Regions from separate parts of the Marinobacter sp. SBS5 genome, predicted to be linked through region 1. Evidence: predicted binding sites of a transcription regulator. Region 1 holds the regulator's gene; the other holds the start of a gene.
The links. The regulator LexA, encoded in region 1, represses DNA repair genes until DNA is damaged. The targets are predictions, from matches to a motif close to CTGTNTNNNNANACAG.

Region 1 (6,679 bases):
GTGACGTTTTCTGCCAAGGGAACACAGAGTAATCACTCCCTTTCTTTGGTGGCGAGCCATCCCGAAGTATCGTTGTTGCTGGATTTTGTCGGCAGTATGGGTGATGAGTTCGCCAGCTGGAACGGGGCTCTAACCCGCGGCGAAATTGATGTTCCTGGCCCCGGTCAGCTCTGGGTGTTGGATCAGCGTGCAGAGCTTGCATACAGCGCCGAGGGGCGGCTGAATTTGGGAACTCACTGTTGGCGTTGGGAGGACAGTTCGGTTTGCGCGGATGACCAGCGGCTTTGGCCAGACCCCCGCATTTCGTATCAAATAATCCGGTTCCCCACGCTTGCTTTGGAGCCGTTGTTCCCGGAAACCTTCCGTTGGACTGCGTTGTTGGATGCCAATATCGAAGTGTCCATGACAGATGCAGGTCCGGATGGTCGGATCAGTATTGATGCGGGTGGGGGCGCTTTTGAATTTCTGGTGCTTGATGACTGGGAAAAGCTCAGCCATCAAACGCTTACCTTGGAAGCACTGCTAAAGCCTGACCTTGCGGATCTTACGGTTGCGCTGAAAGGCCCGGAGTTAGGATCGTTTACGACTCATATGGCGATTGATCCGTTAGCGGACGAACGCACAGTTGACGGGACGTTTAAACTCAATGACCTGGATCTCGCATTTGTTTCTGCATTCTCAGGCCTTGAAGAGGTTGCAGGCCAGGTTAACGGCGAAGGGCAGCTGGCCGGGCCGCTGCTAAAACCTCGAGTCACCGGAGAGCTCTCGCTTTCCAAAGGGCGCATTTACGACCCTAAACTACCGATGCCCATGGACGACGTGGTGCTGGTACTTGAGTTTTTGGGGTATTCCGCAGACATCAGCGGCCACTGGCAGAGTAATGACCGTAGTAAAGGGCAGCTATCGGGGCGCATAGATTGGCAGCAAGAGCCGGAGCTGACGCTGAACATAAGCGGCAACCGGCTACCCATGAGCTTCGAGCCATACGCCTCAGTAGAAGTAGACCCTGATCTGAATATTCGTTTCCGGAGTGGTGAACTATCGGTATCGGGCCGTGTTGATGTGCCCAGAGGTCGTATTGAAGTGAAGGCGCTGCCCAAATCAGCCGTGTCGGTGTCAGCAGATGAAGTGATTGTCGGTGTTGAGCGCGAAGAGCCGGCGATTCGAACCATGCTGATGGACATTGTGGTGGTGGTCGGCGAAGACGAGGTGACGCTCGATGCTTTTGGTCTGACAGGGAATCTCGAGGGAACACTGAGAATCGGAAATAACATGGATACCCGGGGCGCATTGCGTTTGATGAATGGCCGTTACGAAGCCTATGGCCAGGATTTGGATCTTCGCAGGGCACGAGTGGTGTTTGTGGGCGCGCTGACAGAACCCTATCTGGACATCGAAGCGGTTCGAGAAGTGGATACGGTTGTGGCTGGGATCAGGCTGAGCGGACCCATAAGTGCCCCGGAAACGGAAGTGTTCTCTGAACCATCCATGCCTCAGAGCGATGCGCTCTCCTACGTAATACTTGGCAGGCCACCACGTGGAGGTAGCGACGATGGTCAGATGAGCGCTGCTGCCATTTCACTGGGCCTCACGCAAACCAGTGAGTTCACTCAGGGCATTGGTAACGAGCTGGGCATTAAAAATCTGCTTCTTGAAGCGGAAGGCTCGGGTGATCAGGCCTCCGTCGTTGCCAGCGGCTACATCACTGACGAGCTGAGCATTCGTTATGGTGTGGGCATCTTCGAACCCATCACCACAGTGGCTTTGCGGTACGATCTGGGTCGGTACTTCTATTTGGAAGCGGCCAGCGGATTGGCCGCTTCACTGGATATTTTCTACACGCGGGATTTCTAACGGGCTTTAGTCCAGCTCGAAGGTGGCGTTGACGTTCGCGCGGATTTCCTGGGGGCCAACGCTGGATACCGTGCCCTCGGCTGACCGCTCTGAAGACATCATCATTGGAACAGGGCGGTGACCACTGTTAACGTTGATGGTCACAACGTCACCACAGCTTTTGTCGAGTTGTTTTGCGACAAAGGCGCATTGGGCTTTGGCGTCTTCGATGGCGAGACCAAGTGCTTTCTGTTGCAGCTTCTGCTCATTGGAGTGAAAGAACTGGTTTCCGCCAAGTTGATACTGAAGCCCCAGCTTCTGGGCTTCTTCCAGCAGTGGGTTCAGCAGTTCAAGGTCGCTGATCGTGAAGCTCACGGTCTGGCTAGCGACCGCCATTTGCTCCGGCTTTTGCCCCCTCTCCTGAATAGGCAAGTTGCGGGTGTACAGGTTTACTTCCGCATCGGAGTAATCCTCAAGCTGGTTTTGGATATTGCGAATGCCTTTTCGCCACTGCACCATCTTCTCCCCAACTTGCTGTGAGGCTTTTTCGGGCCGACTATGTTCAGCGCTGGCGGTGAAGCGCAGACGAGCACTGTCGGGGATGTAGGTGACAATGCCTTCTCCACTCAGGCTCACTTCACCGGCGGATGCCGTCACTGGAGTGAGGGTGCAGGCGAACAATGCTGCTGCCAAGGCAATATTAGGTTTCTTCAGTGACATGAAAGGTCTCCTTCGTCAGTCCATTGGGCGCTCTCGTTTTCGAGGCGCTGAAGTTTTCGTTCACAGGCCGCGTCAACAAAGCGGCTAAAAATACGTCGGTGGCCGGGGTGATAAAGCAGGTATTCGGGGTGCCATTGAACGCCCATTAACCATTGCTTTCCCGTGCTCTCAACAGCCTGAACAAACAGATCGTTGTCTACGGCGGTCACTCTCAGCCCACGGCCAAGGCGTTTGATGGCCTGGCTGTGAATTCGGTTGGCGCCGATCTTCAAGCTGGGCATTAAGGCTGCAAGCCGACTACCGAGCACCAGTCTCACGGTTTGTAGTGGCAACAACAAAGGGCGGTGCCGTGTCTTCACTCGAAGGGGGGTTACGTTCTGGCACAGAGAGCCGCCGTGAAAAATATTGATGAATTGAGCACCCCGGCAAATACCGAGTACTGGAATGCCGATAGCCTCAGCTTGTTCTAATAAATGGTAATCGGTGTCATCCCTTTTCGTGTTGTATTTGGCGGTCACTTGCGGTTGTTGACCGTAACGCTCGGGGTGCACATGGGTGCCACCTGAGAGCACGAGCCCATCCAGCAAGGCTACGTTAATACGCGAGCCGGGGCGTATGTAGTGAGTGCGGGCTCCTGACAGCCTCAGGCCAAGGCTGATTAGCCTCTGCGCAAGGCTGCGTCGTGCAGGCCCACTAATGCCGATAGTCAGCCCCGGAATTTCCATTTCGGTTTCTCTATCAGACATAACCGCGTTCTTGGAGCCATTGATGAGTGGTTTCGGTCCAGGAATGGGTCAGATTGTGGAAGCTGAGTTCTTGAGAGTCTCGGAACTTTTTACGAAGGGCCGCCAAGTCGTTTGCGTTATTCGCTAATTGCTCCAACACCACCCAGTCGTTCCAAACACTGGAAAAATGCCAGTTTGGGTTGTCGATATCGCAGTCCGGTAACCGATAATGCAACGTTGGACGGCTCTTGATACGGGGGTCTCGAACATATTCTGCCAGTAAGTCCGCATCGAGATGGGCGAATAATGGGAGCAAGTCTAATGCTCGGTTACGGGTTGGGTTGCTGTCAAGATAGTCTCTCATCAAACCTTTTAGGTCCGGTGCGTAGTCATCCCGCATGAGCTTCTCGGTGTATTTGTTGCTCCAAGGCTCGATATACGTGGTGAATTTACGACTGATATCGATTTGATGTCGGGATTTGAGCCATTCATACAGTGCTGCGAATGCCTGCAAGTAGCGAACGATCGTGCCCGGCTCCAAATCCGGCAGTTCAGGGTTGAGCTGCAGGCCGAAGGCAAAATAGATCGCTTCCCGGCTACCCAACGCGCCCAAGTCGCGCAGTTCGTCCACCAGTGTTTCCATGATAGGCAGTTTGGACATTGGTAGAGGTGGACCAACGATTTCCAGAGGTACTATTTTCTCGGCGGCAAAATCGATGGCATCCATAGCGTGGGAGGCGAGCTCCCGAATGGAGGTTGGCAGGCCTTCATCGGCAAAGTTGAGGTCTTTGATTGGGTCTGAATCCAGCTCGATCGTATAATCTCCATCCTCTGTTTTGAGGCTGGTTACATAACGGGACTGGAGCTCGGGGTCGCCACCAAGCAACCGACTGGCATGCTCTATAAGTGCATCATAACTAAGCCCGGATAGCTCGATTTCTACACCAACCTTTCGTTCGCTTCCATCTGCAGTGTGGCTGTTAACGGGCATATTGCTGAGTTTTGAAGAGCTCATAGTATGTCGGAGTTCCTTTGAAGACTTTATGCATAACCATAACACAGGGGTATGTCGTTTCCCGTTACTGTCCATAAATGTTCGAACGCAGACTTTACACTGGATAAAACACTGTATATAGTCAAATCACTGTATAAACAACCAGTCATCATTATCTGGAGTGTCCCAACATGAAACTAACCGCCAGGCAGTCCCAAGTACTGGATATTATCCGGCGTTATCTTGATGAGACTGGCTATCCGCCAACCCGCGCCGAAATTGCGGCTGAACTGGGTTTTCGTTCGGCAAATGCTGCTGAGGAGCATTTGAGAGCTCTGGCGCGAAAGGGTGCGATAGAAATGGTGCCAGGGGCGAGTCGCGGAATACGTCTGCCAGAAGCCGAGCCTGATCTGGGTTTGCCGGTTATCGGTCAAGTGGCTGCCGGTAGCCCGATTCTGGCGCAGGAGCATGTCGAAGATCATTGTGCGCTCCAACCAAGCTTCTTTTCACCGAAAGCGGATTATTTGCTGCGTGTGCGAGGAATGAGTATGAAAGATATCGGCATCATGGATGGCGACTTGCTGGCGGTGCACCGGACTCAAGACGTTCAAAACGGTCAGATTGTTATCGCCCGTGTGGGCGATGAGGTCACCGTTAAACGGTTCCGTAAGGAAGGCAATAAAGTTTGGCTGATTGCCGAGAATGAAGAATTTAGCCCCATCGAAGTCGATCTGGCTGAGCAGGAACTCTTTATCGAAGGGTTGGGTGTTGGTGTCATTCGGCGCTCAGAGTTGCACTGATAGCTTGAAAGTCGACACGTGAATAACGCAGGTAGGTGAGTGATGGAACAGTTGAGCTTCAATCATAATATGGCGTTTCAACCCGCGGCAGTGGTCTCGGCGCATGCAGCTTCATCGCGTTACCGTCGACCTGAGCCTCGCCGCTCGGCATCGGGGCAGGCTGATTTTCGGGGTAACGTTACCGAGATCATATTGCCGGAAGGCCAGGTTGAGAACTTTCAGCTACTGTTGCCAATGTTGACCCAACTGAACCAGGAAAAACGTTGGTTGGCCTGGATAGATCCACCTCATTCATTGGTAGGGAAGTGGCAAAATATGCATGGCATCGTTACTGGTGAAATTCTGGTACTGCGCTCAACACCTGAAATTCCGGCCCAACAGCTGGCTGAGTTGGCGTTGGGTGCTGGCACCTGCCATGCGGTTGTGTTGTGGACCAACAAGCTGGCGCGCTCTGCCTTTGAATCGCTTCAAAAGGCATCCGCGAAGGGGAACAGTCACGGAGTTGTGCTGCGCCAGAGGTGAGTGTCGATTAGTGCAGTGTGTAGTGAGGTTGGGCGTCGCCAAGTTCGCCCTCCTCGTCTCCCCAGTCAACTTCTTCAGAAATCGTTCCAGTAGCCTCGATGCCTGCCGCTATCATGGCTTTTGCGATGCTCATGTCCCGGTCGGCCATCATTTCCTTCGCTTCGGGGGAGAAAGATATGCGGACCAGTGGTGCTGCATCGTCATCAACGCGACGTAAGGCGTAGTCGCCGTTAGGCAGTTCAACGATCTCAAAAAACGATGGTGACATTCTTTAGGCCTTTGCTTGGTGCAATTTGTTCGTGGGTTGTACTCAGTGGTTCTGGGCTGTGATTACCACTCGTTGTGTCTATCTTCTACGGCTCGGGCAAAATCCGTCATGGCTGTCAGGGTTTCTCTTAAACTCTTGGCTGAGCGATCTGCTACATCCTCTGTTGAAATAGCAATGATGTTGTCCGCGGATACCGTCTTTTTCGGCGCCGGCGGCTGCTTCAGTGCTTTTTCAAGTTGTGCAAGATGATTCCACCAGCTGGATGGTGTGTATTGCAGCGTTTCCAAATCCTCGAGATCTTGGGTCTCATAGGGGATTCTGGTTTTGAGCTCATCGAGTGATAGTGGTTCTGCATCTTTCTGCTGATGGTGCTGCGCAATCATGACCACCAAAGCGCTTCGCGCCCGAAGCATAAGCTCGATAATGCCTTGGGTTATAGCCTCTTTCAGGATTGCGCTTTGGGGGTTAACTTGAGCTTGCTCAATGGGTTGCTCCAGCTGTGAGAGTAATATCTTGGCCAGATACAGTTTTTGGGAAGTCATTGAATACCATTGAGACGCCATAGTTGCCCTGCGCAGGATTAAACCGATTCAACAAAATTAGCCGCTCAGTGTATCATTTTTAATCAGGCTTTTCCTCCTGATCTGTTTGGTACTTAGACACAAGAAGCTACAAAGAATCCCTTGAAACAAGCGTTTGAATTTGGCAAAAAGGGCCACTTGGAGCAATTCATGGATGCTCATAAGATCATTGTTGGAGATTAAGGGATGCGAAGCCGATTGTTAGCAGCGGTCACTGTTGCTGCGTTGAGTGTGTC
Region 2 (6,679 bases), 110 kb from region 1:
TCCAGCTCGGCATCGAAGCCTTCGCGAATCACGCCGCCATCACGGATAACCACGGGAGGATTATCGATAATGGAGTGTTCAAGCAGGTAGGCCAGTTCTGGGTACTCGCTGATCGTGTTCGCCAGGTGGGCGACATGCTCCGATTGAACGGCTTTCAGGGTTTCCTGAAGATCGGGCAGAGTCTGGAAGGCGTCACGAAGACGGGCCAAATCCCGGGGGCGTGCGGACCGTAAGGCAACCCGGGCGAGAATGCGTTCAATGTCGCCTACACGCTTGAGCAGGTCGTGTGTCGGTTCGTAGTGGAACCCGTCCAGTAGAGCGGTGACTGCTTGTTGGCGCTGGCGGACCACATGAATATCCCGCAGGGGGCGGTTCAGCCAGCGACGAAGCTCCCGGGCACCCATAGGGGTGGCGGTACGGTCCATCACCCATGCTAGCGTGTACTGATGGCCACCCATCAAGTTGGTGTCGATTTCCAGATTCCGGCGGCTGGCCGCATCCAGAATCACCGCTTCTTCCCGACGTTCCCGAGTCAGCTTGCGAATGTGGGGCAGGGCGGTACGCTGAGTTTCCCGTGCGTACTGCAACAGGCAGCCCGCGGCGCAGACGGCGAGGTGCAGGTCTTCACAGCCAAACCCGGTCAGATCTTTTACCTGCAACTGCTGGGTGATGATCCGGTGTGCGGTATCCATTTCGAACAGCCATGGGCCTTGGCGGCGCACGCCGGTAAAGCCTTCAAGAATTTCGCCGTAGGGGAAATCTTCGCTGATCAGGATTTCCGCGGGGCGTAGGCGCTGAAGTTCACCTTGCAGGGCCTCGAGGCTATCAAACTCAGATACGGCAAAGCGCCCGCTGGAAATGTCGAGTGAGGCAAAGCCGAACTGCTCTTTGTGGCTGTAGATAGCCGCTAGCAAGTTGTCTCTGCGATCTTCCAGAAAGGCTTCGTCGCTCAGTGTGCCCGGGGTAACAATGCGGACAACCTGGCGCTCAACGGGGCCTTTGCTGGTGGCTGGGTCACCGATTTGTTCGGCAATGGCAATGGATTGGCCTGCGCGGACCATGCGCGCGATGTAGCCTTCCGCTGCGTGAAACGGCACGCCAGCCATCGGGATGGGGTTGCCGCCGGATTGGCCGCGGGCCGTCAGGGTGATGTCCAGAAGCTCGGCGGCTTTCTTGGCATCGTCGTAAAACAGCTCGTAAAAGTCCCCCATGCGGTAGAACACCATTTCATTCGGGTGTTCACCTTTGATCTTGAGGTACTGCTGCATCATTGGTGTGTGCTTGGGTGCGTCCTGTTTGGCCGGGTTCTTCGCGGATGCCGTCATATGTCCTCGGTAACTGGGGGCAATCGTATAAAAGGGTGGGATGTTACCACGAGCTGCGATGGGCTCGAAGAGCCTTTCTTGGCGATTCCGATTAAACGTGGTTTAGCCTTTGGGAGAAATCAGCTCGGGATAGTATTTAGCAAGTCGTGCCAGATCTTCAGGCTCGTCTACATCGTTCAGGAATTCGCTTTCGTGGCACGACCAGTCGAGAGCGTTCAGACGATCTCTTGTGATCGGGGCAACCTGTGCGGTGCTCCAGGGAATTTCAGTGAAAAGCGTTTCGGAAAACTGTTGTAAGCCGATAAGTGCATAGCCACCATCGGTGACCGGGCATAGGCAACTGTCGTGAGTCTGAAGTGATTGCGCCATGCTTTGCAGCTGTTTGGCATCAAGGTCTGGGCAGTCTGTGCCCATGATGAGTACGGCTGACCCCTGACTAAGACCATTCCGCGCTGCAGCCGACATGCGGGCACCCAGATCACCCGGCACCTGTGAGAACAGTTCGCAGCGTTTGGCCTCTGGCAGTTTGCGCCAATAGGGCGACGATGGGGCCGGTGTGATGTGCAGTTCAACGGGCCCCAGCTTGGCGGCCAACGCTTGTTGCACCGCCCGGCGGAACAGTCGGTCGGCCAGTGCCGCTGCATCTTGCGCCCCCAAGGCCGGTATCAGGCGGGTTTTGGCCCGGCCGGGTTGTGGTTCCTTAGCCATGATGATGATTCGGATAGGCTTCATCGGTAACGCTCTGCCAGTAGTTGGGCGGGCACGCCCCGCCAGTAAGCCCATCGGAGTTGCCACATGAGTAGGATGGTTGGCCAACTGCCGCGAGCGTCCCACCGGCGGCCGGCGGTGATCACTTTTTGTTTCAGGCACACTGGCGGGCTGATTGTTTTTAGGCGCTTACTGATTTCAATGTCTTCCATCAGCGGTTGTTCGGGAAAGCCGCCGACCTTGTTGAACAGCTCTCGAGTCATAAACAACGCCTGGTCTCCGGTAGCAATGCCGGTGAGGCGCGAGCGCCAGTTCATCAGTGTCGCGACCACCGGCAGCATCTTTGAGCGCCCTTCAATGGCTACATCAAATCGGCCCCACACCAGAGAGCTGGAGGTGAATGTGCGGACCAGAATATAGTCTGCATTGTCGGGTAGCCGTGTGTCGGCGTGAAGAAAGAGCAAATGTTCTGAGTGGCAGGCTAGCGCTCCGGCGTTCATCTGACTGGCACGGCCGGCTGAAGTGGTGATGATCTCAAAGCCTGCGCCGCGGGCAATATCTACGGTTTGGTCTATGCTGCCGCCATCGACTAAGACGACTTCGGCGCCTCGTTGTTGCCAATGTGACAAATGCGCCAATAAATTCGGTAATGCTGCCGCCTCGTTCAGCACCGGTACGATGATGGAGAGTTCAGGTTGAACCGGGGAAGTGCGTGGCACGTAAACAAGGTACTCCGTAACATTTCGGGGATTAGCGGGTCAGAAGCGATAACCTTGTTATCTAACCAGATGGAGTTGCACTTGAGAATACCTTTGTTTGTGTTGTGCCGCCGCCACTCATCGCGTGCGTTATGAAACGACTGGTTCTGATGGGGGCTGGCCATGCGCACCTGATTGCTCTCGAACAATGGGTGAAAGCGCCCCTGAAAGACGTTGAGTTGGTTTTGGTGACGCCCTCGAGATGGCAATACTACTCAGGCATGATTCCCGGCTGGATTGCCGGGCATTACACCGTGGACCAATGTCGAATCGACGCTGAACCGTTGGCCAAAGCTGCCGGAGCCACGCTTGTACTCAGTCGTGTGGTGGAAATATCGGCGGACGCTAAGCAGATTCAGCTGGCGGAAGGGAGTTTGCTGGCTTACGACTGGCTTTCAATCGATATTGGCGCGAAAACCAATCTCGAGAGTCTGCGTGGGTACACCGGGCCGCTGCTGAGCATTAAGCCATTGGAGCAGTTTCACCAGCAGTGGTTGCGCCACATTGATGGTTCTAAGGCTAAGGCCCGGGATTTGGTTGTAATAGGTGGAGGTGCAGCAGGTGCAGAGCTGGCCATGGCGATAGCCCATGCCCGCCGAGAGGGCGCTGAAACGGATGCCCGGGTAACTTTGATAACAGGCAATCAGGGGCTCCTGCCTGACTTTAGTCATCGCTTACGTAAGTTAACCCAGCGGAAGCTGACAAAATTAGGTGTGGAGATTGTTGAGCAGCGAGCTGAGGCGGCGGGCCGTTATCTGATCCTCACGAATGGCGCGTCCCTACGCCCGGATCTGGTTGTGGCCGTAACCGGTGCCGAGTCATTTTCTTTTCTGGCAGCCAGTGGGCTGGCTGTGGATACCCAAGGCTTTGTGTTGGTGAATGAGTGTCATCAAAGCGTGTCTCATCCGGAGGTTTTCGCGGCGGGCGATGCCTGTAGTCGATTGGACCAAGCGTTAAACCGGTCCGGTGTGCATGCGGTTCGTGCGGCGCCCGTGCTGGCGGCCAATCTGCGTGCAGCGACAGAATCGGGTGAATTCACTGCCTTTCAGCCGCGAGCCAATACGTTGTACCTTATTGCCTGTGGCGACAAAGTCGCGGTAGGGAGTTACGGCCCGTTCGCTTTTTCCGGGAAGTGGGTTTGGCGTTTGAAAGACAAAATTGATCGTGGGTTTGTGGGTGGTTTCTAACGGGAGATCAAATGGTGCAGGTATCAGAACAGGCACTTGAACAGGCTGGAGATCAGTTGGCCGCGGTTCTAAAGCAACAGAGCCGAACCATTGCGACAGCAGAAAGTTGCACCGGAGGCTGGGTGGCCAAAGTGCTGACCGATAAGGCCGGGTCGTCGGAGTTCATGATGGCTGGGCTGGTGACCTACAGCAACGAAGCCAAGCGGGCCATTTTGGGCGTGGAAGAGTCCGCGCTTATAGAACATGGCGCTGTGAGCGAGGCGGTGGTTCGACAGATGGTCGCAGGAGCGATAAAAGCGGCAAACGTCGATGTGGCTGTGGCGATCAGCGGCATCGCCGGTCCGGGCGGCGGTAGTGAGGGCAAGCCTGTGGGCACCGTCTGGTTTGCCTGGGGGGTGGAGGGTGAGCGTACCGAGGCTAGTGTAAAGCGCTTTGATGGTGACCGTAATGAGGTGCGGCGTCAGGCGGTTTTGTATGTTCTGCAAGGGGTTGCAGAGTTTCTGAGAACGCTGTGATGTTTTTCGCTTTACCGGGGGTTGGTCTCTGCGAACGCTTATGTTTTAATACTGTTCAAATATACAGGAAAACACTGAATAGCCTTCGGTGTATTCTTTTGAATGTCGCTGCTGACCGCAAAGATTTTGAGGTTCAGTCGTTCAGGTAAACAAGGTAGGGCAATAATGGAAGACAACCGCAAGAAAGCACTTAGCGCAGCACTTGGCCAGATTGAACGCCAATTCGGTAAAGGCGCCGTGATGAAAATGGGTGATCAGCCCCGCGAAGCCATTCCTGCGGTATCTACCGGCTCTCTTGGGCTGGATGTTGCTCTGGGTATAGGCGGCTTGCCATACGGCCGGATTGTTGAAATTTACGGTCCTGAAAGTTCTGGTAAAACCACCTTGACCCTTCAGGTGATCGCCGAAGCCCAGAAGCAGGGTAAAACCTGTGCCTTTATCGATGCCGAGCATGCGCTTGACCCTATCTACGCTGAGAAGCTGGGCGTCAACGTAGACGACTTGCTGGTATCGCAGCCTGACACCGGTGAGCAGGCTTTGGAAATTGCCGACATGCTGGTGCGTTCCAACGCCGTTGACGTCATCATCGTTGACTCGGTAGCCGCACTGACACCGAAGGCGGAAATTGAAGGCGAGATGGGTGACAGTCACGTAGGTCTTCAGGCCCGTTTGATGTCTCAAGCTTTGCGTAAGCTGACCGGTAACGTCAAGCACGCCAATTGCTTGATGGTGTTCATTAACCAGATTCGTATGAAGATCGGTGTAATGTTCGGTAGCCCGGAAACAACCACCGGTGGTAATGCTCTGAAATTTTATTCGTCTGTGCGTCTGGATATCCGCCGTATTGGTGCGGTCAAAGACGGTGACGAAGTGGTTGGTAACGAAACCCGTGTGAAGGTTGTGAAAAACAAGGTGTCTCCGCCGTTCAGACAGGCTGAATTCCAGATCATGTACGGTAAGGGCATTTACCACATGGCCGAAGTGCTCGATATGGGTGTCAAAGAAGGCTTTGTTGATAAGGCGGGTGCTTGGTACGCGTATAATGGCGACAAGATTGGCCAGGGTAAGGCTAACGCTTGCAAGTACCTGGAAGAGCATTTGGACGTGGCTCAAGAAATCGAGGCCAAAGTCCGTGAGAAGCTAATGCCTAAGCCCGTGTCAAAAGCAGAGGCAGAAGCTGCGGCGGCACCGGCTGAAGTGAGCGGAGAGCTTCTTTAACAACAGGTAGTGGAGGTGGATTATGAAGCGACTGCTTATTGTGGCTCATGCCCCATCTCCGAATACCTTGCGGTTGCGGGAAGCCGTTGAAAACGGCGCCCGTCACCCGGATATTGAAGCGGTTGAAGTGGTTGTGAAAGCACCGCTGGACGCCGGCCCCGAGGATGTCCTGGCCTGTGATGCCATCATCCTCGGTACCACTGAAAATCTCGGTTATATGTCCGGGGCCCTCAAAGATTTTTTCGACCGAAGTTACTACCCCTGTCTTGAAGAGGCCCAAGGTCTCCCATTCGCATTTTATATTCGTGCTGGGCACGATGGCACTGGTACGCGACGAGCTATTGAAAGTATCACCACCGGATTGCGTTGGAAATTGGTTAACGAACCGTTGATTTGTCGGGGTGATTACAAAGAAGAGTTTGTGTCGCAGTGCGAAGAGCTTGGTATGTATGTGGCTGCCAGCCTGGATGCGGGTTTGGTCTGATTATCTAGCAATTCGGTTGTAAAGTCCTTCGATTCTCGATATTGCCCGGTGATTAGGGCCTAATTGGATAAAAGCGGAAGTGATGCGCGACAGTCAGGAACGCAGGCACTACAATGCAAGGTTGTTTTTACCATTTGAAATCGACCTCGACGGGTACCGAACTTGAAGTCATTGCCCTTGCAACAGTTGTACAAAGCTTGTGTTCTGAAAGACCTGCCATTCAAAACGACCCGGCAATTGGAGCCCTTGGCTGAAATTGTGGGCCAAAATCGCGCTGAAGAGGCCGTTCGCTTTGCGTTGGCTATGCCCCATGGCGGTTATAACGTGTACGCGGTTGGCCGAAACGGGCTGGGCAAGCGTACGATGATGCTGCGCTATCTTGAGCATCACACTGACACCAAACAGCAAATCCACGACTGGTGTTATGTCGCCAATTTCGAAGAGCCCCGGAACCCGACGCTTCTAAAACTTCCTGCAGGCATGG

Region 2: a site for LexA is predicted at 4,545-4,560, ahead of recA (recombinase RecA). Genes of this name have one in related genera too.

Annotation. Positions count from the first base shown of each region.
Region 1 is NZ_JBLWAZ010000003.1:494,147-500,825, reverse strand. It holds gene ACNQ6O_RS09425 (translocation/assembly module TamB domain-containing protein) at 1-1,854, shown strand, start outside; gene ACNQ6O_RS09420 (SIMPL domain-containing protein) at 1,861-2,553, opposite strand; gene ACNQ6O_RS09415 (gamma-glutamyl-gamma-aminobutyrate hydrolase family protein) at 2,544-3,299, opposite strand; gene ACNQ6O_RS09410 (amidoligase family protein) at 3,292-4,293, opposite strand; gene lexA (transcriptional repressor LexA) at 4,464-5,072, shown strand; gene ACNQ6O_RS09400 (cell division inhibitor SulA) at 5,115-5,594, shown strand; gene ACNQ6O_RS09395 (hypothetical protein) at 5,602-5,862, opposite strand; gene ACNQ6O_RS09390 (DUF6586 family protein) at 5,925-6,404, opposite strand; gene ACNQ6O_RS09385 (DUF1329 domain-containing protein) at 6,630-6,679, shown strand, end outside.
Region 2 is NZ_JBLWAZ010000003.1:603,710-610,388, reverse strand. It holds gene mutS (DNA mismatch repair protein MutS) at 1-1,325, opposite strand, end outside; gene ACNQ6O_RS09885 (TIGR04282 family arsenosugar biosynthesis glycosyltransferase) at 1,428-2,057, opposite strand; gene ACNQ6O_RS09880 (TIGR04283 family arsenosugar biosynthesis glycosyltransferase) at 2,054-2,752, opposite strand; gene ACNQ6O_RS09875 (FAD-dependent oxidoreductase) at 2,884-3,978, shown strand; gene ACNQ6O_RS09870 (nicotinamide-nucleotide amidohydrolase family protein) at 3,990-4,493, shown strand; gene recA (recombinase RecA) at 4,659-5,711, shown strand; gene ACNQ6O_RS09860 (flavodoxin family protein) at 5,734-6,195, shown strand; gene ACNQ6O_RS09855 (Lon protease family protein) at 6,358-6,679, shown strand, end outside.